3 regions of the Serratia ficaria genome follow, and region 2 is predicted to be linked to each of the others. Evidence: predicted binding sites of a transcription regulator. Region 2 holds the regulator's gene; each other region holds the start of a gene.
What was found. Region 2 encodes LexA, which represses DNA repair genes until DNA is damaged. Its sites were predicted from a motif close to TNCTGTATGTACATACAGNA; they were not measured.

Region 1: a site for LexA is predicted at 3,571-3,590, ahead of CKW09_RS10880 (metal-dependent hydrolase). Genes of this name have one in related genera too.
Region 3: a site for LexA is predicted at 2,773-2,792, ahead of mutH (DNA mismatch repair endonuclease MutH). Genes of this name have one in related genera too.

Annotation. Positions count from the first base shown of each region.
Region 1 covers NZ_LT906479.1:2,293,995-2,301,931, reverse strand. Annotated here, with positions in the region: gene CKW09_RS10900 (YniB family protein) at 38-598, opposite strand; gene hxpB (hexitol phosphatase HxpB) at 833-1,498, shown strand; gene kduI (5-dehydro-4-deoxy-D-glucuronate isomerase) at 1,740-2,576, shown strand; gene kduD (2-dehydro-3-deoxy-D-gluconate 5-dehydrogenase KduD) at 2,637-3,398, shown strand; gene CKW09_RS10880 (metal-dependent hydrolase) at 3,613-4,161, shown strand; gene CKW09_RS10875 (L-cystine transporter) at 4,344-5,735, shown strand; gene phnX (phosphonoacetaldehyde hydrolase) at 5,799-6,608, opposite strand; gene phnW (2-aminoethylphosphonate--pyruvate transaminase) at 6,617-7,720, opposite strand; gene phnR (phosphonate utilization transcriptional regulator PhnR) at 7,864-7,937, shown strand, end outside.
Region 2 covers NZ_LT906479.1:4,732,734-4,740,670, reverse strand. Annotated here, with positions in the region: gene ubiC (chorismate lyase) at 202-717, shown strand; gene ubiA (4-hydroxybenzoate octaprenyltransferase) at 735-1,607, shown strand; gene plsB (glycerol-3-phosphate 1-O-acyltransferase PlsB) at 1,668-4,133, opposite strand; gene CKW09_RS22150 (diacylglycerol kinase) at 4,283-4,651, shown strand; gene lexA (transcriptional repressor LexA) at 4,752-5,360, shown strand; gene dinF (MATE family efflux transporter DinF) at 5,514-6,860, shown strand; gene CKW09_RS22135 (CsbD family protein) at 7,178-7,387, shown strand; gene zur (zinc uptake transcriptional repressor Zur) at 7,491-7,937, opposite strand, start outside.
Region 3 covers NZ_LT906479.1:4,179,885-4,187,821, forward strand. Annotated here, with positions in the region: gene ptsP (phosphoenolpyruvate--protein phosphotransferase) at 1-1,588, opposite strand, end outside; gene rppH (RNA pyrophosphohydrolase) at 1,601-2,128, opposite strand; gene mutH (DNA mismatch repair endonuclease MutH) at 2,825-3,511, shown strand; gene CKW09_RS19720 (TerC family protein) at 3,606-4,322, shown strand; gene CKW09_RS19725 (YgdI/YgdR family lipoprotein) at 4,482-4,700, shown strand; gene CKW09_RS19730 (NADP(H)-dependent aldo-keto reductase) at 4,908-5,948, shown strand; gene lplT (lysophospholipid transporter LplT) at 5,982-7,166, opposite strand; gene aas (bifunctional acyl-ACP--phospholipid O-acyltransferase/long-chain-fatty-acid--ACP ligase) at 7,166-7,937, opposite strand, start outside.

The DNA of each region.
Region 1 (7,937 bases), 2.4 Mb from region 2:
GCGCGACGGGGCGCCGTTGGCGCCCCGTCGCGGGTGATCAGGCCGCGCCGGCCAGTTGCCCGAGCAAGCGGATCACGAACCAGGCGACCACCGCAATGACCACCGGCAAGATATACAGCGGGAAATACTGCAGGAAAATGCTGTGGTGCGGCAGCGTGATGCGCGCTTCAAGCTGCTCGCGGGTATGCCCTTCGCTGCCCTTGGCCTGCTCCAGAATCATCTGGTCCTCCAGCCCTTCGCGGATGAACTTCACCTGGCGCGACATGCGCGCGCCGGAGGCACGCAGCGCCAGCCCAACGAAGATCAGAAAATAAATGATGATGAACATCAGATTGGCGCCGCTGAACAGGCTTTTATCCACGTCGGGCACCGGCGAGTTGTACCAGAAGAGGTTAAGGAATGGCGTATTGAAGCGCACCATGTCCACCATCACGTGCACGAAATCCAGCATCACCGCGTTGATGCCCTTGGTTTTTTCACTGTGCTGATAAACAAACCCCAGCAGCGAAATCAGCGTCGACAGCAACGCCGGGATAAAAACCACCCACCCGAGAATGCGTTTCACAATGGCGATGCGCCCGGCCTGTTGATACGTCATGTGTTCCCCTTGTTAGCGACGTAACCTAATCGGCTAAGTCTACCTGTAGTTGGCAAGACTCGCCCACCGTTTTCTTTACTTCGGCTGTGCCACCCGCCTGGCCAGAGAATTCGAAATCAACCGCTTACCCGCAACCGCAACCGCACCGCCAAAAGCGTTATGCCATTTGAACCCACCGGTGTCGATGCTAAAGTAACGGGCACATTCACCGGCATCGGCAGGAGTTCACCGTTAATGGCCTATTCGCAACGCATTGAAACCGCAATTTTTGATATGGACGGCTTGTTGATCGACTCGGAGCCGCTGTGGCTGCAGGCCGAATTGGACATATTCGGCGCGCTGGGGCTGGATCTTTCCGATCGCCACAAGCTGCCGGACACCCTGGGCCTGCGCATCGATTTGGTGGTGAAGATGTGGTACCAGGCGATGCCGTGGCAAGGCCCGTCGCTGGAACAGGTTTCCGCGCGCATCATCGAGCGTGCCATCGAGCTGGTGCATGAAACGCGTCCGCTGCTGCCCGGCGTGCGCCAGGCGCTGGAGCTGTGCCGCAGCCAGGGTCTGAATATCGGCCTGGCCTCCGCCTCGCCGCTGCATATGCAGCAGCAGGTGTTGAAGATGTTTGATTTGGCAGGCTACTTCGATCAGCTGGTGTCCGCCGAATATCTGCCCTACAGCAAGCCGCATCCGGAAGTGTACCTGATCGCCGCCGAACGCCTGGGCAGCGATCCGCTGCGCTGCGTCACGCTGGAGGACTCGTTCAACGGCATGATCGCCACCAAGGCGGCGCGCATGCGCTCCATCGTCATTCCGGCCGCCGAATACCGGCAGGACCCGCGCTGGGCGCTGGCGGACCACCGGCTGGACAGCCTGGAGCAGTTGACCCCCGAGTACTTCGCCTGATCCCGCGGCGCCGGCCGGCGCCGCCTCCCTCTCCCTGCTCGCCCCTTCATTTTCAGAAAAAAGACTTACGTCAAAAAATAAATAAAACATTATTTCATTTTTATTGAATTAGCATGCCGAGGCCTCTATGCTGAAGGCAACAGGAAAGCGCCGGGCGGCGGGAGGCCGTTGTCACTGCCACGCAGCGCCGCCGGTTGCCCGGTTGCTTTCCCTACACACCTTCACTCTGAGAGGCATTGCGATGGACGTCCGTCAAAGCATTCACAGCGATCACGCCAAACAACTCGACACCGCCGGCCTGCGCCGTGAGTTTCTGATTGAAAAAATATTCGAAGCCGATACCTACACCATGACCTACAGCCATATCGACCGCATCATCGTCGGCGGCATCATGCCGATCGGCAAAGCGGTCAGCATCGGCGGTGAAGTGGGCAAACAGCTGGGCGTCAGCTATTTTCTGGAGCGGCGCGAACTGGGCGCGATCAACATCGGCGGCGCCGGCAAGATTGTCGTCGACGGCGAAAGCTACGAAATCGGCCCGGAAGAGGCGCTGTATGTCGGCCAGGGCGCCAAAGAGGTCGAATTCAGCAGCCTGGATCCGGCCAGGCCGGCCAAGTTCTATTACAACAGCGCACCGGCCCACACTCACTACCCCAACAAAAAAATCACCCTGGCCGAGGCTTCGCCGCAGACGCTGGGCGATGACGCCACCAGCAATCGCCGCACCATCAACAAGTTTATCGTGCCGGACGTGCTGCCGACCTGCCAGCTCACCATGGGCCTGACCAAGCTGGCGGAGGGCAACCTGTGGAACACCATGCCGTGCCACACCCATGAACGCCGCATGGAGGTCTATTTCTACTTCGATATGGACGACGAAACCGCGGTATTCCACATGATGGGCCAGCCGCAGGAAACCCGGCATCTGCTGGTGCACAACGAGCAGGCGGTGATCTCGCCGAGCTGGTCGATCCACGCCGGCGTCGGCACCAAGCGATACACCTTTATCTGGGGCATGGTGGGCGAAAACCAGGTATTTGGCGACATGGACCACCTCGCCGTCAGCGAACTGCGCTGATCTCCTTTTCCCCGATAACCGGCCGCACGGCGCCTTGCCGTGCGGTGAGAGAGCATGGCTATGATCCTTGATTCCTTCGACTTAAGCGGCAAAGTGGCGCTGGTGACCGGCTGCGATACCGGGCTCGGCCAGGGCATGGCGGTGGGCCTGGCGCAGGCCGGCTGCGACATTATCGGCGTCAACCGCAGCAACCCGCAGCAGACCCGAGAGCAGGTGCGCGCGCTAGGCCGCCGTTTCCTCAGCCTGAATGCCGATCTGAGCAGCATCGCGGTGATCCCGCCGCTGATCGAGCAGGCGGTGGCCGAATTCGGCCGCATCGATATTCTGGTGAACAACGCCGGCATTATTCGCCGCGAAAACGCCATCGATTTCAGCGAAAAGGACTGGGACGATGTGATGAACCTGAATATCAAGACGCTGTTCTTTATGGCGCAGGCGGTGGCGCGGCAGTTTATCCGCCAGGGCGGCGGCGGCAAGATCATTAATATCGCCTCGATGCTGTCCTACCAGGGCGGCATCCGCGTGCCCTCTTATACCGCCTCCAAGAGCGCGGTGATGGGCGTGACGCGCCTGCTGGCCAACGAATGGGCGCAGCACGGCATCAACGTCAACGCCATAGCGCCGGGCTATATGGCCACCAACAACACGCAGCAGCTGCGCGCCGATGAAGAACGCAATCAGGAGATCCTCGAGCGCATTCCCGCCGGGCGCTGGGGTCTGCCGCAGGATATGGGGGGGCCGGCGGTGTTTTTGGCGTCGGCGGCCTCGGACTATGTCAACGGCTACACGCTGGCGGTCGACGGCGGCTGGCTGGCACGCTGAAAATACGCCGTCTGGCGACGCCGCTTCGAGCCCTGCATGCAGGGCTTTTTTATTTGCGCGACGCCAAAAACGGCCACGCGTTAGTCAACGGAGTAACAACCTGTTGTAAATCCGGGGAAAATAAACAATTGGTTACAGGGTAACTGCTTCCACTACTGGGAATTTTCCCATATACTGGATAAATTAACAGTTTACCAGCCGGAATAGCAACAGCATGACCGCGGAAGGACACCTTATATTCTCTGTCGCTTGCGCGATCTTCGCCAAGAAGGCCGAGGTCACCCCGGAACTGGCCACCGGCGACTGGTGGCACATCATCCCGGCCGCGCTGCTGACTTCGCTGCTGCCCGATATCGATCACCCCAAATCGGTGCTGGGCCAGCGCCTGCGCTGGATAGCCATTCCCATCGCCCGCGCCTTCGGCCACCGCGGCTTCACCCACAGCCTGCTGGCGATCGCCGGCGGCATGGCGCTGTTCCAACTGGACGTGCCGCGCAGCTGGCCCATCCCACCCGACGTGTTGCACGCCATGATCATCGGTTATTTCAGCCACCTGCTGGCCGATATGCTCACCCCCGCCGGCGTGCCGCTGCTGTGGCCCTGCCGCTGGCGTTTTCGCCTGCCGCTGCTGAATTCGCAAAAAGGCAATCAGCTGGAGCGCGCCCTGTGCCTTTGCCTGGTCGCCTTCGCCATCTATTGGCAAGGCGGATGCACCATCCCGGTGCAATCGTATTTCGAGCAGATAAAAAATATCAAACTGTGATCGCGATCGCCGACTAATTAATCATCAGAAAGAATATTAATTAAACAAATATAAACAAAAAGCTATATCAAATTCCATTTGGATATAAGTAGGCCATTCACCAAACTGTTAGGATATTGGCATCGCTACAGGCTGGTGCGTAGCCATTTTTATATAAGAAAAGATTATTGGAGACATTGGGGATGAATCTTCCGCTCGTAATTAACGTGGTGGTCTTTGTCGCCCTCCTTTTGCTGTTGGCGCAAACTCGCCACAAGCAATGGAGCCTGGCGAAAAAAGTATTGGTCGGTCTGGCGATCGGCGTGGTGTTCGGTCTGGCGCTGCAGCTGGTATACGGCTCCGACAACCCGGTACTGAAAGAGTCCATCAGCTGGTTCAACATCGTCGGCAACGGCTATGTGCAACTGCTGCAAATGATCGTGATGCCTTTGGTGTTCGCCTCGATCCTGAGCGCGGTCGCCAAGCTGCATAACGCGTCGTCGTTGGGCAAAATCAGCTTCCTGACCATCGGTACCCTGCTGTTCACCACGCTGATTTCAGCGCTGGTCGGCGTGCTGGTGACCAACCTGTTCGGCCTGACCGCCGAAGGCCTGGTGCAGGGCGCGCAGGAAAGCGCGCGTCTGTCGGCGATCCAGAGCAACTACGTGGGCAAACTGGCCGACCTGACCGTACCGCAGATGGTGCTGTCCTTTATTCCCAAAAACCCGTTCGCCGACCTGACCGGCGCCAGCCCGACCTCGATCATCAGCGTAGTGATCTTCGCCACCTTCCTCGGCGTGGCCTCGCTGCAGCTGCTGAAAGACGACAAGCCGAAAGGCGAGCGCGTGCTGGTGGCTATCGATACCCTGCAGGCCTGGGTAATGAAGCTGGTTCGCCTGGTGATGAAGCTGACCCCGTACGGCGTGCTGGCGCTGATGACCAAAGTGGTCGCCGGCTCCAACATCCACGACATCGTCAAGCTCGGCAGCTTCGTGATCGCGTCCTACCTCGGTCTGGCGATCATGTTTGCGGTACACGCCGCGCTGCTGGCCTTTACCGGCGTCAACCCGATGAAGTTCTTCCGCAAGGTATGGCCGGTCATCACCTTCGCCTTCACCAGCCGCTCCAGCGCCGCCAGCATTCCGCTGAACGTTGAGGCGCAGACTCGCCGTCTGGGCGTGCCGGAATCCATCGCCAGCTTCTCGGCTTCGTTCGGCGCCACTATCGGCCAAAACGGTTGCGCGGGCCTGTACCCGGCGATGCTGGCGGTGATGGTTGCGCCGACCGTCGGCATCAACCCGCTGGATCCGGTGTGGATCGCCACCCTGGTCGGCATCGTCACCATCAGCTCCGCCGGCGTGGCCGGCGTTGGCGGCGGCGCCACCTTCGCCGCGCTGATCGTGCTGCCGGCGATGGGCCTGCCGGTCACGCTGGTCGCCCTGCTGATTTCGGTCGAACCGCTGATCGACATGGGCCGCACCGCGCTGAACGTCAACGGCTCCATGGCTGCCGGCACCATCACCAGCCAGCTGATGAAGCAGACCGACAAAGCCATTATGGACAGCGAAGACGAAGTGGAACTGGCGCACCGCTAAGCCCGCGTCTGCCGAAATAAAAAACCGGGGCCATCCCCGGTTTTTTATTGCCTGCAAATAACGCTATGGCCGCTCGCCCGCCGCCAACCGCCGGTTGATATCGGCGATCACCCCCGGCAGCTGCACCAGCGTATCGATCACGTAGTGCGCACCCGCCGCGTACAGTTTGTCCGCCGCCGCCGCACGCCGCCGTTCCACCTCCGCCGCCGCCATCCGCCGGTACTCCCGCAGGCTGGCGCCAAATTCGTTGCCGGACACCGCCAGGCCAACGCTCCACATGCCGGCGTTCAGCCCCTCGGCGATGCCGGGCAGCGCATCGTCCACCTTCACGCAGTGCGCCACCGCATCGACGCCCAGGGCTATCATGTTTTGCAGCGCCATCCAGGGGCCAGGGCGGCCGCCGGCGGCCAGATCGTCGGTCGCCACCCAATAATCCGGCGCGTAGCCGCGCGCCGCCGCCGCCGGCGCCAGCACCTCCATCACCGCCCGCGGGTAGCCGGAACAGGAACCGATCTTGACGCCCTGTTCGCGCAGCCCGGCAATCACCTGCGGCACGCCGTCGATCGGATCGGCGAAATCGGCCACTTTGGCTTGCTGCAGCGGCATAAAGGCCTGATACAGCGCGTCGATGTCCTGCCGGCTCATCGAACGCCCCAGCCGTCGCCGCCAGCGTTCATCCACCGCCGCCAGCTTGCCCAGCGCCTCAATGTGCTGCCACTTCCCCAGCCCCATCGGAATGCGCGCTTCCGCCAGGCTGATGTCGATATCGAAGGTCTGTTTGAACGCCTCGACAAAAATCTGCGTCGGCGCGAAGGAGCCGAAATCCACCGTAGTGCCGGCCCAGTCGAGAACCACTGCGTTAATCTTGTTCATGCTCATCCTTACCGCTCCCAGTACATCGCCTGCCCGACCGCGGCCAGCAAACGTTCGATATCCTGCAGGTAAATCTCGCCGATGTTGCCGATGCGGAAGCAGTCGCTTTGCGACACCTTGCCGGGGTAAATCACGAACCCCTGCTGCTTCAGCCGCCGATAGAACTCGGCGAAGCGGTAGGTTGGCGCCTGCGGGGAATGAAACGCGGTGATGATCGGCGAATGCAGCGCATCATCCAGCAGAGGGGCAAAGCCCAGGCCGCGCATGCCCGCCACCAGCCGCCGCTGATTGGCCTGATAACGCCGGTGGCGCGCCGCGACGCCGCCCTCCTGCTCCAGCTCGCGCAGCGCCTGCGCAAAGGCCAGCACCGTGTGGGTCGGCGAGGTGAAACGCCATTTGCCGCCATGGTCCTCCATGCAGCGCCACTGCGCATACAGGTCCAGCGACAGCGAGCGCGAGCGACCGGCGCACTTCTCCAGCTCGCGGCGGCGCGCGATGACGAAGGCGAAGCCCGGCACGCCTTGAATGCATTTGTTGGCGGAGCTGATCAGGAAGTCGATGCCGAGCGCGTCCACGTCCAGCGGGATGCCGCCAAAGCTGCTCATGGCGTCGACGATAAAGGTTTTGCCGTTGCGCGCCGCCAGCCCGGCCACCTTCTGCAGCGGGTTAAGCATGCCGGTGGTGGTCTCACAGTGCACCATGGCGATATGGCTGATGCGCGCGTCGCTTTTCAGCACCGCCTCCAGCGCCGCGACGTCGGGTTCGTTCACCTCGCCGCAGTCAAAGACCCGATGCCCGATATCCATCAGCCGCGCCATTTCGGCCATGCGCGCGCCGTAGGCGCCGTTATTGACGATCAGCAGCTTGTCCTGCGGGCCGATGACCGTGCCCAACACGCCCTCCACCGCGAAGCTGCCGCTGCCCTGCAGCAGCACCGCGGTGTAACCGGCGGATTGCGTCGCCAGCGCCACCAGCTGCCGGCGAATGCTCTGCACCACGCCGAGGTTATAGTCTTCATCCCAGGTGCAGCTGTCGAACAGCATCGCCTGTTTCACCCCGTCGGAGGTGGTCAGCGGACCGGGAGTTAACAGCAGGTAGTTACGATCGGACATGTTTTTCACCAATTGGTCTATACCAGATGGCGATGATTGTGGCGGTAAATTCGCCCCCGGGTCAAACGGCAAAGCGCGGTGAAACAAAAAATTCATCAGCGGATGTATAATAGGCGCGTGCCGGAATGCCATAGCGAGATGAAATGAAACAACATCAGGGCGAGATGCCCCACTACCTGCAGATCAAGGATCAGCTCCAGGCGCGCATCAGCCGCGG
Region 2 (7,937 bases):
CGCCGTAACGGCTCCCGAAGGTAGAGAAAACCGCGGGCAAAAAAGATGACAGCCCGGGCATTTTTTATCGCGGTTCAACCTATTCTGACCCCACGAATCAGCCTGCCGCTTTTGCATTTCTGCGTTACAATGGAGGCCTGTTAACGGTTTGTATCGTCTGGCGCGGCACGCAGCGTGCGGCCTCAGGCGTGGAGTAGAGCAATGTCTGGCAATAGGGACTCGATCCTGCCGCCGCTTGAGTGGTTATCCGATCGGCATTCGCCGCCGCCCGCCGCCGTGAGCGACTGGCTGATGGAATTAGGCTCCATGACCCGTCGTTTTGAACGTCATTGCGCGCGGGTGCACGTTGAACCGCAGCGCGAATGCTTCGTGAGCCGTGACGAGCTGGGGGAAGAGGCGGAGCATCTGCCCGCAAGCCCGCGTTACTGGCTGCGCGAAATCGTGCTGCTGGGCGATAACCGGCCCTGGCTGCTGGGGCGCACGGTGATCCCGCAGGAAACCCTGACCGGCCCCGACCTGGCGCTGGTGGACCTGGGCACGCTGCCGCTGGGGCGTTATCTGTTCAGCAGCGGCGAACTGACCCGCGATTACATTCACATCGGCCGGCAGGATGCGCTGTGGGCGCGGCGTTCTCGTCTGCGGCTGGCGGGCAAACCGCTGCTGCTGACCGAGCTGTTTTTACCGGCTTCACCGCTGTATGCGGCGGATCCCGCTTAAAGAGGAGAGGAAAGACCTTGGAGGGAAGCGTGACTCAAAGCAAATGGCGGGCTTACAGCCATCTGATGCGCATCGATAAGCCGATCGGCAGCCTGCTGCTGCTGTGGCCGACGCTGTGGGCGCTGTGGCTGGCCGGGCAGGGCGTGCCGCCGCTGTCGATCCTGCTGGTGTTCGTGCTCGGCGTGTTCCTGATGCGCGCCGCCGGCTGCGTGGTGAACGACTACGCCGACCGCGCGGTCGACGGCCACGTGAAGCGCACCGCCGGGCGGCCGATGCCGAGCGGCCGGGTGAGCGAGAAAGAGGCCAAGGTGCTGTTCGTGGTGCTGGTGCTGATCTCGTTTGGTCTGGTGCTGACGCTGAATGCCATGGCCATCTGGCTGTCGCTGGCGGCGCTGGCGCTGGCGTGGGTTTATCCGTTTATGAAGCGGGTGACCAACCTGCCGCAGTTCGTGCTGGGCGCCGCCTTCGGCTGGGGCATTCCCATGGCCTACGCCGCGGTCAGCGAAGCGCTGCCGCTGAGCTGCTGGCTGCTGCTGCTGGCCAACATTTGCTGGACGGTGGCTTACGACACGCTGTATGCGATGGTGGACCGCGATGACGACCTGAAAATCGGCGTCAAATCCACCGCCATCCTGTTTGGCCGCTACGACAAGCTGATCGTCGGGTTGCTGCAGTTCGCCACCCTGCTGCTGCTGCTGTGGGTCGGGTATCTGGCGCAGCTGGGCGGGGCGTTTTACTGGTCGCTGCTGCTGGCGGGCGCGCTGTTCATCCATCAGCAAAAGCAGGTCGCCACCCGCGAGCGCGAAGCCTGCTTCAGGGCGTTTCTGCACAATAACTACGTCGGGCTGGTGGTGTTTATCGGCATCGCGCTGAGTTATTTGCCGGCTTAAGCGCCGCGAGCAATAAAAAAGGCACCCGAGGGTGCCTTTTGCATTTCCGGTTCGCGCGGATCAGCCTTCTTTCTCTTCCTCTGCGGTCGCCTCTGGCAGCGCATTGGTTTCCGCCGGCATGCTGACGCTCTCGATGGTCAGCTTGATCTCCGGGGTGATCAGATCGCTCAGCATGCTGTACACCTCGAGGGTGTGCTCGCGGATGGCATCGCCGATGTCGTTGATGTAGCCCTCTTCACGCAGCGTCGCCACCAGGGTGGAGAACACCGCCTTGTCGAAGAACTCCGGCGCGTTGATGCCGTGCAGCACCGACAGGCGCTGCGCCATGATGCGGCTCTCTTTCTCCAGCGCGCCGCGGTTGATGCTCGGGTTGGTGCTGAGGATCGACATGGTGATGGCGTAGCGTTGCAGGGTTTCGCGCACGCCGGCGGCCAGCAGCTGCAGCGGACGGATGCGCGCCGGGTTCAGCACCAGATCCTCGCCTTTGCCGCAGATCAGCTGTTGGCGGATCATTTCGCCGATCAGCGGCTGCAGCACCTGTTCCAGCTGTTCCTTGTCGTTATGCAGGAACAGCTCGGCTTTCAGCATCGGGTAAATCAGACCGATCTGCCGCAGCAGCTCGGCGCGCGACACCTTGCGGTGGTGCATCACGATGGTGGCGATCAGGGAAGGCAGCACCAGCAGGTGATGGATATTGTTGCGGTAATAGGTCATCAGCACCGCCTGCTCGCGCGGCAGGATGATGATATCGCCGATGTTGTCCTTCTCCACCTCGAACTTGTTCATGTTCAACGCGTGATCCAGCAGCTCATCCGGCGTCTGGGTCGGCACCGTGACGTCGTGCGCGTAAGGCACGTTGCGCATCAGTTGCAGGTAGCACTCGAGCTGTTCGAGCAGCTGCTCGCGGGTCAGCGAACGCTGGCGCGAGGCCAGCAGCGCGGTGGAGCACAGATTCATGGCGTTGGCCGCGGCGGCGTTGTTGATGCGCACCATGATTTTGGCCGCCAGATCGTTGACCGTCGGCGTCAGCCAGCTTGGGCGCTGGGCTTCGATCGGGTCGATCGATTCGCGCCACTGCGGCACGTGCTGGTTCAGATAGGCGGTCAGCGGCAGCGGATCGCCGAAGTTGACGTAGCCCTGGCCCAGGTTGCGCAGCTTGCGCAGGCCGCGCAGCATCTGCAGCAGGCTCTCTTTTTCCTTGGTGGCGCCGCGCAGCTCTTTGGCGTAGGTGCCCACTTCCATCACGTGCTCGTAGCCGATGTAGATAGGCACCAGGGTGATGGGACGGGTGCCGCCGCGCAGCATCGCCTGGATGGTCATCGACAGGGTGCCGGTCTTCGGTTCCAGCAGGCGCCCGGTGCGCGAGCGGCCGCCTTCGACGAAGTATTCCACCGAGTAGCCGCGGGTGAACAGTTCGCCGAGGTACTCGCGGAATACCGTGGAGTACAGCTTGTTGCCCTTGAAGGTGCGGCGAATGAAGAACGCGCCCAGGCGGCGGAAGATCGGCCCGGCCGGCCAGAAGTTGAGGTTGATGCCGGCCGCGATGTGCGGCGGCACCAGGCCCTGGTGATACAGCACGTAGGACAGCAGCAGGTAGTCCATGTGGCTGCGGTGGCAGGGCACGTAGACGATTTCGTGGCCGTCCTGCGCCAGCTGGCGCACGCGTTCGGCGTTGGTGACGTTGATGCCCTGATACAGCCGGTTCCAGGTCCAGCTCAGCACGCGGTCGGAGAGGCGCACGGTCTCGTAGGAGAAGTCGGCGGCGATCTCTTCCATCAGCGCGATGGCGTTCTGCTGGGCTTTTTCGTGGGAAATCTTCTTGCTGCGCGCCTCGTCCTCGACCGCTTTTTCGATCGCCTTGGACGCCAGCAGCTTGTTGAACAGATCCTGACGCGCCGGCAGGCTTGGGCCGACCGCGGCCAGGCGCTGGCGCGAGAAGTGCATGCGCGCCACGCGCGCCAGCTTCTGCGCGATGATTTTATCCGTGCCGTGTTCGGAGGCCATGCGGCGCAGCGAGACGGTATTGGAGAAGCGCACGAAGCTGTCGCGGCCGAGCCACAGCACGGCGAAGAATTTCTGCACGCCGTTCAGCAGGCGCAGATGCGGCGTGCCTTGCCCTTCGCGGCCCGGCGAGCGGCCAAACATCACCGAGACCGGCAGCATCTGGATGTCGAGATCCGGATTGTTGCGGTGCAGGTCCAGGTAGTCGTGGAACAGCTTTACCGACTCTTCCTTCGGCGTGTAGTAGCGGAACACGCGCGGGCCGTCGTGAATGAACACGTGGCTCGGCAGCACCGTGCCGTCAATTTCCAGCGGGTTGAGGGGGTCGGGCAGATCCTGCGCCAGGCACTGAGTGCGCAGCGTCAGCAAATCCGCCTTGGAATTATAAGGCAAAACATACAAAATCGGCCGTGAGGGATCCAACCCTAATTCCGTGACCGGATCTGAAGGGATAACCTTACTTCTTACCAACAATTTGAGTGGTAAATTCAATAATTTATAATAAATTTTACGCCAACCTGACATAACAACGTGAAGCCTCTTGTTAGCAATGCGCCGCAAGCATACCAGAAACCGGGTAGCAGATCTGTGGTGTTGGAAAACCGAGAGCCGATAACGCTGGCTGATCTAGACTCTTTTTATTATGACTTACCTCTGAGAAAGGCACCGAAAACATGGCGAACCAAGCAACCGGCCTGACCCGTATTATTAAAGCCGCCGGCTACTCTTATAAAGGACTTTCCGCCGCCTGGCAGCACGAGGCGGCGTTCCGCCAGGAGCTGGTGGCGACCCTGCTGGCCATCATACTGGCGATCTGGCTGGATGTGGGTGCGATAGCGCGCATTTTGTTGATCGGATCGGTGGCGCTGGTGATGATCGTCGAGATCCTGAACAGCGCGATCGAGGCGGTGGTCGACCGCATCGGCAGCGAGCATCATGAGCTCTCCGGCCGGGCGAAGGACATGGGGTCGGCGGCGGTGTCGCTGGCGATCCTGCTGGCGCTGTTCGTCTGGGGCTCGGTGCTGTGGCAACACTTCCTTTGAGCGGGGCGCTAATCCCTGATTTTTATTCATTCTTCGGTTCCCAATCCGCGCTTACCTGTATATACTCACAGCAAGACTGTATAAACAAACAGGGGGCGGAATGAAAGCACTAACTACCAGACAGCAAGAGGTCTATGATCTGATTCGCGATCATATTTCGCAGACGGGCATGCCGCCGACGCGTGCCGAGATCGCTATGCGTCTGGGGTTCCGCTCGCCAAATGCCGCCGAAGAACACCTGAAGGCGCTGGCGCGCAAAGGGGTGATCGAGATCGTCTCCGGCGCGTCACGCGGCATCCGCCTGCTGATGGAAGATGAAGAAGGCCTGCCGCTGATCGGCCGGGTGGCCGCCGGCGAGCCGCTGCTGGCGCAACAGCATATCGAAGGCCACTACAAGGTGGATCCTTCGCTGTTCAAACCGAACGCGGATTTCCTGCTGCGGGTCAACGGCATGTCGATGCGCGACATCGGCATTCTGGACGGCGATCTGCTGGCGGTGCACAAGACTCAGGACGTGCGCAACGGCCAGGTGGTGGTGGCGCGCATTGAGGACGAAGTCACGGTCAAACGCCTGAAAAAACACGGCAACGTGGTTGAACTGCTGCCGGAAAACAGCGAATTCCAACCGATCGTGGTCGATCTGCGTCAGCAGAATTTCACCATCGAAGGCCTGGCGGTCGGCGTGATCCGCAACGGCGACTGGATTTAACCGCCGCGCCCGAACGGTCGTCCCCCGATTTAAATCGCCCCTGCTTTGGGGCGATGTCATTTCTGATTCAATATCGTGCCCAATCGCTTTCAATGCGCAGCCGACACGCCTGCAGCTTGGTAAGATGAAGGGTATCCACGGGAACATTTCACCATGCGCCTGATCTCCGCCTTTTCCGCCTTCACCAGCGACACCGATAAAGCCCTGTGGCGTCTCGCCCTGCCGATGATTTTTTCCAATATTACCGTGCCGCTGCTCGGGCTGGTGGATACCGCGGTGATCGGCCATCTCGATAGCCCGACCTATCTCGGCGGCGTGGCGATCGGCGCCATGGCCACCAGCTTCCTGTTTATGCTGTTGCTGTTCCTGCGCATGAGCACCACCGGCTTGGCCGCACAGGCGCTGGGGGCGCAGAACCCGCAGGCGCTGGCGCGCGCCTTTATGCAGCCGCTGCTGTTGGCGGTGCTGGCCGGGCTGGCCATTGTGCTGTTGCGCCAGCCGCTGATTGATGCGGCGCTGGGGATCGTCGGCGGCGACGCCGAGGTACTGCGGCAGGCGCGGCTGTTTCTTGAGATCCGTTGGCTGAGCGCCCCGGCGGCGCTGGCCAATATGGTGATCCTCGGCTGGCTGCTCGGCGTGCAGTACGTGCGCGCGCCGGTGATCCTGTTGATCGTCGGCAACCTGCTGAACATCGTGCTGGATATCTGGCTGGTGATGGGGCTGGGCTGGAACGTGCAGGGGGCGGCGACGGCGACCGCCATCGCCGAATACGCCACGCTGCTGCTCGGGCTATGGCTGTCGTGGCGCGTGATGCGGCTGCGCGGCATTTCACCGCCGATGCTGCAGCAGGCCTGGCGCGGTAACCTGCGGCGCCTGCTGGCGCTAAACCGCGACATTATGCTGCGCTCGCTGTTGCTGCAGCTGTGCTTCGCCTCTCTGACCATTTTTGGCGCGCGCCTTGGCAGCGAAGTGGTGGCGGTGAATGCGGTGCTGATGAACCTGCTCACCTTTACCGCCTATGCGCTGGACGGTTTCGCTTACGCGGTGGAGGCGCATTCGGGCCACGCCTACGGCGCCCGCGACGACCGCCAGCTGAGGAGGATATGGCGCGCCGCCTGCCGTCAGGCCTGCCTGGTGGCCCTGGCCTTTGGCGCGGCTTACGCCGTTGCCGGCCAGCAGATCGTGGCGGCGCTGACCTCGCTGCCGGAGCTGCGCGCGTTGGCCAATCACTATCTGCCGTGGCAGGTGGCGCTGCCGTTGGTCGGCGTATGGTGCTACCTGCTGGACGGCATGTTTATCGGCGCCACCCGCGGCGCGGAAATGCGCAACAGCATGGCGGTGGCGGCGGCAGGTTATGGGCTCACCTTGTTCAGCGTGCCGCTGCTGGGCAACCATGGGCTGTGGCTGGCACTGGCGGTCTTTCTCTCGCTGCGCGGCCTCTCTCTGGGTTGGATCTGGCATCGCCACCGGGTGCGCGGCAGCTGGTTTTCAGCGACATAGTCGATGCTGAATGACGCAAAATCATTAATTTTATTTATGTTTTAATTCATATTTAGTTACATGTTTTCGTTGCCGAACTTAACCCGTTAGCAGGCTGTTTTTCGGCGTTTTCTACTGTTATACGAAGTTTGAATGGATTTAAATTCTGCTTACTTTTTATTTGTCGCTATCTGATTCTATACTTAATCATGTGGCTGGCGACGTGAGCAGGGGAGCGGCGCCCCTTTGGTTAGCGCATATAAACCATAAAAATTACTGAGTAATGCGCCCGGCCAGCAGGATCTGAAACTGATTCACCACAGGTTAACGGAGAGACTATGAACAAAGATCAAGCCGACGGTAACTGGAAGCAGTTTAAAGGGAAAGTGAAGGAACAATGGGGCAAGCTGACCGATGACGATCTGGCGGTTATCGAAGGGAAACGCGAACAGCTTGTCGGCAAAATCCAGGAGCGCTATGGCTACCAGAAAGAGGCGGCCGAGAAAGAAGTGAAGTCCTGGGAAGATCACAACAAGTATCGCTGGTAGCGCGACGGGCCGCTGCGGATTGCGGCCGGAAGCTGCCATTGATGGCCTGGCGTTTCCCCCCTTGGCGCCATGGCCGCAGGTACAGGGAGGTACCTGATCCCGCCTATTTCTTCTTGATGGCGATGCTGTGATCGTGTTCGCCGCAATCATGCTTGCTGTCGCAGGCCTCAACCTCAACGCAGCCGGCGCACAGGCCGTGGGCTTCCACCACGCTGTGGCGCAGCGCGAACCCTGACTCTTGCGCCAATTTTTGCAGCGTATCTTCTACGCCTTCGGTGGTGCGTTCGGTCACCTGCCCGCAGCGATCGCAAATAAACAGCGCGGAGGTATGCATCGGCTGTTCAAAATGGTGGCACAACACATAGCTGTTGGCGGATTCCACCCGGTGGATAAACCCTTGCTCGAGCAGGAAATCCAGCGCGCGGTAGACCGTTGGCGGCTTGGCCTGCGGTTCGACGACGCGCAGCAGGTCGAGCAGGTCGTAAGCGCTGATGGCACCGGGCTGCTGCGCCATCAGGCGCAACACTTCCAGCCGTTGCGGCGTCAATCG
Region 3 (7,937 bases), 550 kb from region 2:
CCAGCGTGATGCGAATGCCGCGCCAGCCGAGGCAAGGGTTTTCCTCGCTGATCGGCATGTAGGGCAGCTGTTTGTCGGCGCCGATGTCCAGCGTGCGCAGGGTGACCGGCTTGGTTGGGTAGAGCTGCAGCATGCCCTGATATTGCCCAACCTGCTCCTCTTCCGAGGGGAAACCGCTCTGCAGCATGAAGGGGATTTCGGTGCGGTACAGGCCGACGCCATCCACCCGGCCGCCCAGCAGCTGCTCGTGTTCCGGGCTGAGGCCGGCGTTCAGCATCACCTGTATGCGCTCGCCGCTTTTCAGCTGCGCCGGCTGCTCAACGTCGTCTTCCGCCAGCTTGCTCAGCTCCAGCTCTTCGCTGATCAGCCGCTGGTACTCCTGCACCAGCACCGGTTCCGGGTCGACCAGCAGTTCGCCACGGTAACCGTCGACAATCAGCAGCCGCTGGCTGAGCAGCGAAGGCTGGATATCGGCGCCCATCACCGTCGGCACGCCCATCGCCCGCACCAAAATAGCCGCGTGCGAGTTGGCCGCGCCGTCGCGCACCACTACGCCGACCAGGCGATCCTGCGGCACCTCGGCCAGCAGGGTGGCGGTCAGTTCGTCGGCCACCAGCACGAAGCGCGCCGGCCATTGGGTGGCGCCCTGGGTGGTGTCATCGAGGTGGAACAGCAGGCGTTGGCCGAGCGCGCGCAGGTCGCTGGCGCGCTCGCGCATGTAGGTGTCCTGCAGGCTGGCGAACTGTTCGGCGAAGGCTTCTATCACCTGCTTTACCGCCCATTCGGCCACCGAACCGCTGTCGATTTCGGCGAACAGCTCGCGCTTGAGGCGGGCGTCGTTCAACAGGTGGGAATAGAGATCGAAGATCGCCGCGCTCTCTTTTTGCGAGCTGGCGGCAAAACGCTTGCTGAAGCGGCGGAACTCCGCGCCGGCCTCTTCCAGCGCCTGGGTCAGGCGTTCGCGCTCGCTGGCGGTGTCCAGCGTCGAGGCGCGGTACACCTGATCGAGCGAAGGCTGGCTGCTGTCTTGCCAGCCTTCCGCCACCGCCACGCCGGGCGACGCCGCCAGCGCGCGAATGCGCGTCTGCCGATACTGACCGAAAATGGCGTTGAGCTGCGACTGCGAGAGGATCCCGGCCATCTGCGTGGCCAGGGTCACCATGAAGGATTCTTCGCTTTCATCGAACTGGCGCAGCTCACGCTGCTGCACCACCAGCACGCCCAGCAGTTGGCGACGGTGGATGATCGGCACGCCGAGGAAGGATCGGAAGCGATCCTCCTTCACCTGAGGAACGTATTTAAAGCTGGGGTGGCTTTGCGCATCCGCCAGGTTAATCGGCTCCGCCCGCCGCCCGACCAGGCCCACGACGCCTTCGTCGAAGGCCAGCGCGATGGTGCGCCCACGCGGTTTTTTCAACCCGCGTGTCGCCATCAGGTAATAACAGCGGCGGTCGTTGTCTGCCAGATAAATGGAACAGACTTCCGTATCCATCGCCAGGCAGGTTTCGTTGACCAAAAGATCCAGCGCATCCGTCAGACTGGCCGCCGCGGCCACCTTCTCAACAATTTCTCGCAAGCGCGTGAGCATAGTCTGCTTAACTTAACCTCTCTTTCGGCGGTAAGCGGGGGCCTGCCGCTGCGTTGCCTGCTCCTGCATGGGCATCACGGTCACGGCGAATTCTTTCATCACCCGGCGATAGACGTCACGCTTGAACGACACCACCTGGCGCACCGGATACCAAAAGCTGACCCAGCGCCAGCCGTCGAACTCCGGCGTGCTGCTGCGCTGCATGTTGATATCGGCGTCGTTGCACATTAACTGCAACAAAAACCATTTCTGCTTCTGGCCGATACATACCGGCTTTGTGTCCCAACGCACCAAACGTTTTGGCAATTTATAGCGCAACCAGTTGCGGGTTGAGGCCAGGATACGCACATCCTTCTTGCTCAGCCCCACTTCTTCGAACAGCTCACGGTACATCGCCTGTTCCGCGGTTTCGCCAGGGTTAATCCCACCTTGGGGAAACTGCCAGGAGTGCTGACCGTAACGGCGGGCCCACAGGACCTGCCCCTGACGATTACAGATTACGATACCAACATTCGGGCGGTAGCCATCATCATCGATCACCGGACTACCTCGATAAGCTTAAATTCGCATAGATGTCCTGATTGTTTCACACAAGCTACAGGCGGTAAACCACTGCTTTGCAGCGTCGTGGGCCGGATAACATTGGGATAACTCACAGATAATGGCAAAGTTATAAACATACCCCCGCTTTTTCGGCCGGTTTTATTCACTTTTTCTGTGGATAGGTGTGTGAAGAACTCGAGGGATAAGCCGGTAAAACTCTCGGACCGCAAGAAAACCGGCAAAAACCAATTTTGTATTATTACTTTAAATACAATAAATTAAATAACAAAAACCAGTTATGAACAGGGTAAAAATGTGATCTGTGCACGGTCGGGATCCTGTGCTGGCGAAAGATCCACCAACGTCGTTTTTATCCACAGATTATCCGGGTAAGTTACGCACAAAACGGACAAATTCGTAAAAAACCGCCCGCGTCAAGGCTGTAAATCGAACCAGTGATCGCTAAAAATTTGGGTTATCCCATAAATCTGTGGATAAATAGGTGTAAGATCCTGTTTATTGTCGGTGGCTTCAGGTGCACAAGCGCCGGCAGGAATTTCCCTCTTGCCGGGAGGAGGAAAAAAAGTCATGAAAAATCATGCTACTATTATTCTTTTCCCCAGGCAGATGCGGCCGCTATCGGCTGTGCGTAAATGCAGTACGTTTTTCAACCAAATCTGACAGGCATGATTTATGGCGTTTTTATCCCCATTGCCCCCTCCGCCGGAAAACGAACGACAGCTGTTCGAGCGCGCGCAGGCGCTGGCCGGTTTCAGCCTGGGCGAGCTGGCCGCACGCGCGCAGCTGCCGATCCCCAAAGACCTGAAGCGCGATAAAGGCTGGGTCGGCATGCTGCTGGAGCAATATCTCGGCGCCATGGCGGGCAGCAAGCCCGAACAGGATTTCCCGGAGCTGGGCATTGAGTTGAAAACCATCCCGATCGACGCCGCCGGCAAACCGCTGGAAACCACCTTCGTCTGCGTCGCGCCGCTGAGCGGCAACAGCGGCGTCACCTGGGCCAGCAGCCATGTGCGCCACAAGCTGGCGCGGGTGCTGTGGATCCCGGTTGAGGGCGAACGGCACATCCCGCTGGCGCAGCGGCGCATCGGCTCGCCGCTGCTGTGGAGCCCGAACGCCGCAGAGGAAGAGATGCTGCGGCGCGACTGGGAGGAGCTGATGGATCTGATCGTGCTCGGCCACGTCGAACGCATCACCGCCCGCCACGGCGAGGTGCTGCAGCTGCGGCCCAAGGCGGCCAACAGCAAGGCGCTGACCGAGGCCATCGGCGAACAGGGGCAGCCGATCATGACGCTGCCGCGCGGTTTCTACCTGAAAAAGAGTTTTACCGGCGCTCTGTTGGCAAGACATTTCTTAATCTAAAGCACTTTGTTTAGTTCGCGTTTAGGTAACCCTGTCAGTGCCACGATAAACGCGTATAATTCACGCTTTGCATTTTATTAAGGTGTGCTGGGCAATGTTCGAATGGATTATGGATCCCAATGCCTGGTTAGCGTTAGGTACGCTGACCATTCTTGAGATCGTACTGGGTATTGATAACATTATTTTCCTGTCGCTGGTGGTGGCCAAGCTGCCTAAAGCGCAGCAGAACAAGGCGCGCCGCATAGGCCTGGCCGCCGCCATGCTGATGCGGCTGGCGCTGCTGGCCTCCATCGCCTGGGTGATCCGCCTGACCCATCCGCTGTTCACCGTGATGGACCACAGCATCTCCGCTCGCGATCTGATCCTGCTGCTGGGCGGCTTGTTCCTGATTTGGAAAGCCAGCAAGGAGATCCACGAAACCATCGAAGGATCGGAAGAAGAACACCATACCAAGGTGCACAGCTTCTTCGGCGCCATCGTGCAGATCATGCTGCTGGACATCATCTTCAGCCTGGATTCGGTGATTACCGCCGTCGGCCTGTCCGATCACCTGTTCATCATGATGGCCGCGGTGGTGATCGCCGTCGGCGTGATGATGTTCGCCGCCCGGCCGATCGGCGAGTTCGTCAACCGTCACCCGTCGGTGAAAATGCTGGCGCTGGCGTTCTTGATTCTGGTGGGCTTCACCCTGATGCTGGAAAGTTTCCAGGTGCATGTGCCAAAAGGCTATATCTACTTCGCCATGTTCTTCTCGATGTCGGTCGAAGCGCTCAACCTGATGCGCGGCAAAAAGAGCAGCGTCTCCGAATAATGCTCCGGCGGGAGCCGCGTTCTGCGGTTCCCGTTACCCTTCTTTGTTCACATTTGTCACGTTTAATGACCAAGATAAAGACTTATCTGAGGCATCGGCTATCGATAGTTTGCTAATCTTGAAAGAACGTTCTTTTCTGCATAACTGAGGATCCGCAGGATGAAAAAGTGGGTAATGGCAGTTTCTGCACTGGTAATGGCCGCCGGGCTGGCGGGTTGCTCCAGTGATTACGTGATGGCGACCAAAGACGGCAACATGATCCTGACCCAGGGCAAACCTGAGATCGACCAGGATACCGGTCTGATCAGCTACAAGGATGAAAAAGGCAACTCGCGCCAAATCAATGGCGATCAGGTTTCGCAGGTTATCGAACGCTGATCCGCCCAGCCGGCTATCGCACATCCCCGGCGCGATAGCCTCAGCCCCTCCTCCGCACGGAATCCACTTCCCCCATCTTCGCGGCTTGGTTATAGTCGGAAAAGGCGATATCAACGCCTGACGGGTTATCTGCCGTAACCTGATACCTGGCTCCTGTTTCACCGGGCTCCGCGGCCCGTAAGCGCTAACAAGAAAGGAAGGCCGTTAATGCAATACCACCGTATTCCCCACAGTTCTTTAGAAGTGAGCGTGCTGGGACTGGGCACCATGACCTTTGGCGAGCAAAATACTGAAGCCGATGCCCACGCACAGCTGGACTATGCATTAGCCGCAGGCATCAACCTGATAGACACCGCCGAGCTGTACCCAGTGCCGCCCCGCCCGGAAACCCAGGGGCTGACCGAGCAATATATCGGCAGCTGGATCAAGGCGCGCGGCAGCCGCGAGAAAATCGTGCTGGCGAGCAAAGTCTCCGGGCCGGTGCGCGGCAACGACAGCAGCATCCGCCCACAGCAGGCGCTGGATCGCAAAAATATCCGCGCCGCGCTGGACGCCAGCCTGAAACGCCTGAACACCGATTACCTCGATCTCTACCAGCTGCACTGGCCGCAGCGCGCCACCAACTGCTTCGGCAAGCTCAACTATCAGTACACCGACGAAATGGCCACGGTAACGCTGCTGGAAACGCTGGAAGCGCTGACCGAGCAGGTGCGCGCCGGTAAAATCCGCTATATCGGGGTATCCAACGAAACGCCATGGGGCGTGATGCGCTATCTGCAATTGGCCGAGAAACACGAGCTGCCGCGCATCGTGTCGATCCAGAACCCGTACAGCCTGCTGAACCGCAGCTTTGAGATTGGCCTGGCGGAAATCAGCCAGCACGAAGGCGTGGAGCTGCTGGCCTATTCCAGCCTGGCGTTCGGCACCCTGAGCGGCAAATACCTCAACGGCGCCAAGCCGGCCGGCGCGCGCAATACGCTGTTCACCCGCTTCAACCGCTACTCCGGGCAGCAAACCCAGCTGGCGATTGCCGAATACGTGGCGTTAGCCAGGAAACAGGGGTTGGATCCTTCGCAGATGGCGTTGGCCTTTGTGCGCCAGCAGCCGTTCGTCGCCAGCACCCTGTTGGGCGCCACCACGCTGGAGCAGTTGAAAACCAACATCGACAGCTTCGATGTGGTGTTGGATGAAGAGGTGCTGCAGGCGCTCGAAGAAATTCACAGCCGTTATACCATTCCGGCGCCTTGATAGCCTGAGGGCGCAGCCTGGCTGCGCCCCGTTTCACCGCCGCTGCGACCACCACAACGCGCTAATCGCCAGCGCAAACACCACGCCAAACCCTACGCCGACGCCCACCACCGGCACGCCCAGCTTCACCACCAAAGAATACAGGCCGAGCATCAGCAACATGGCGGCGTTTTCACCCAGGTTTTGCACTGCGATCGCATTGCCGGCGCCGACCGAATGTTTGCCCCGCTCCTGCAGCAACGCATTGAGCGGCACGACGAAGAAGCCCCCCAGCATGCCGATAAGCGCCAGCAAGACGTAGGCATTGAGCATGGTCGTTTGCAGCGCAAACACCGCGACCGCGACGCCGATCAGCATGCCGGCCGGCATACAGCGTTTCACCGTTTTAAGCGTGACGAAGCGCGCGGCGGCCCCCGCGCCCACCACGATGCCGACGGCCACCATGGCGTTCAGCAGCGTCGGCGTGGCGTTATCGGCGATGCCGAGCGCCACCGGCACCCACAGCACCAGCAGAAAACGCAGCGTCACGCCGGCCCCCCAAAACAGGCTGGTGCCAATCAATGAGAAACGCGTCTGTCCATCGCGCCACAGCATAACGCAGGCAGCAAAGAAGCTGTGCGTCATGGCCTGAGGACGCCACGAAGCGCCAGGACGCGCCGCCGCCAAACGCGGAATATACAGGTTGGCGACCACCGCCCCCGCGTAAACCAACGCACAGGCAGCCAGCGCCACCGCCACGTGCCAGTCCGCCAGAATACCGCCGGCCACCGAACCGGTCAGAATGGCCGCAATGGTCGAAGCCTCGATCAGGCCGTTAGCCTTGACCAGTTTCTCGCCGCTGGTGATCTCGCCCAGAATGCCGTATTTGGCCGGTGAATACGCAGCGGCTCCCACGCCGACCAGGCTGTAACCCAGAAACGGGTTACCCCCAAAACAGATCACCAATGCCCCCGCCAATTTCAGGGCGTTGGCGAACATCATCACCCGCCCTTTGGCAAAGCTGTCGGCGACCTGGCCGACAAAGGGCGCCAAAACGATGTAGGTGGCGACAAAGGCCATCTGCAGGATCGGCTGGCTCCAGTCCGGATACAGCTGCTGCTTGATCAGCGCCAGCGTGGCGAACAGCAACGCATTGTCGCCGAACGCCGAGAGGAACTGCGCGCCGATCACCGCGATCATGCCGCGTGACAACAAAGGGGATTCGGTCGAAGGATTCATCAGGCACTCTCCGGCTGTTCGGCCATATGACGCAGGGTGACGAAATCGGGTTTGCCGCTGCCGAGCACCGGCAGCGTTTTCAACAGGCGAATATCGCGCGGCACCGCCAGCTCCGGGCTGCCCAGTTCGCGCGCCACCCGCAGCAATGCCTCGCGGGTAATGGCGGGATCGGTGGTGAACAGCACCAACGCCTCCCCTTTGCTGCTGTCGCTTTTGACAGTGGCGGCATGCAGTTTTTCCGGCGACAGCCGTTGCGCCAGCAATTCGACGCTCTCCAGCGACACCATCTCGCCCGCCAGCTTGGCGAAGCGCTTCACGCGCCCGCGAATGGTGCAGTAACCCTGCTCATCCAGGCTGACGATATCGCCGGTGTCATACCAGCCCGGCTGCAGCACGCCGTTCGCATCTTCCGCCGCCGGCGGCTCCAGTTCCCCGGGGCGCTCGACGCGCAGATAGCCTTTCATGATATTCGGCCCCTTCAGCTGCAGACGGCCGCCGTTATCAATACCCGGCACCGCGATCAGGCGCGCCTTCATCTGCGGCATGATGCGGCCGACGGTGCCCACCTTGGTCGCCAGCGGCACGTTGATCGACACCACCGGCGCGCACTCGGTCACGCCATAGCCTTCCAGAATGCGGATGCCGTATTTGTCCTGATAGATCTGTTTAGTGCTGTCCGCCAGTTTCTCCGCGCCGGCCACGACATAGCGCAAGCGGGCAAAATCATACGGATGCGCGAAGCGCGCATAGTTGTTAAGGAAGGTCGCCGTG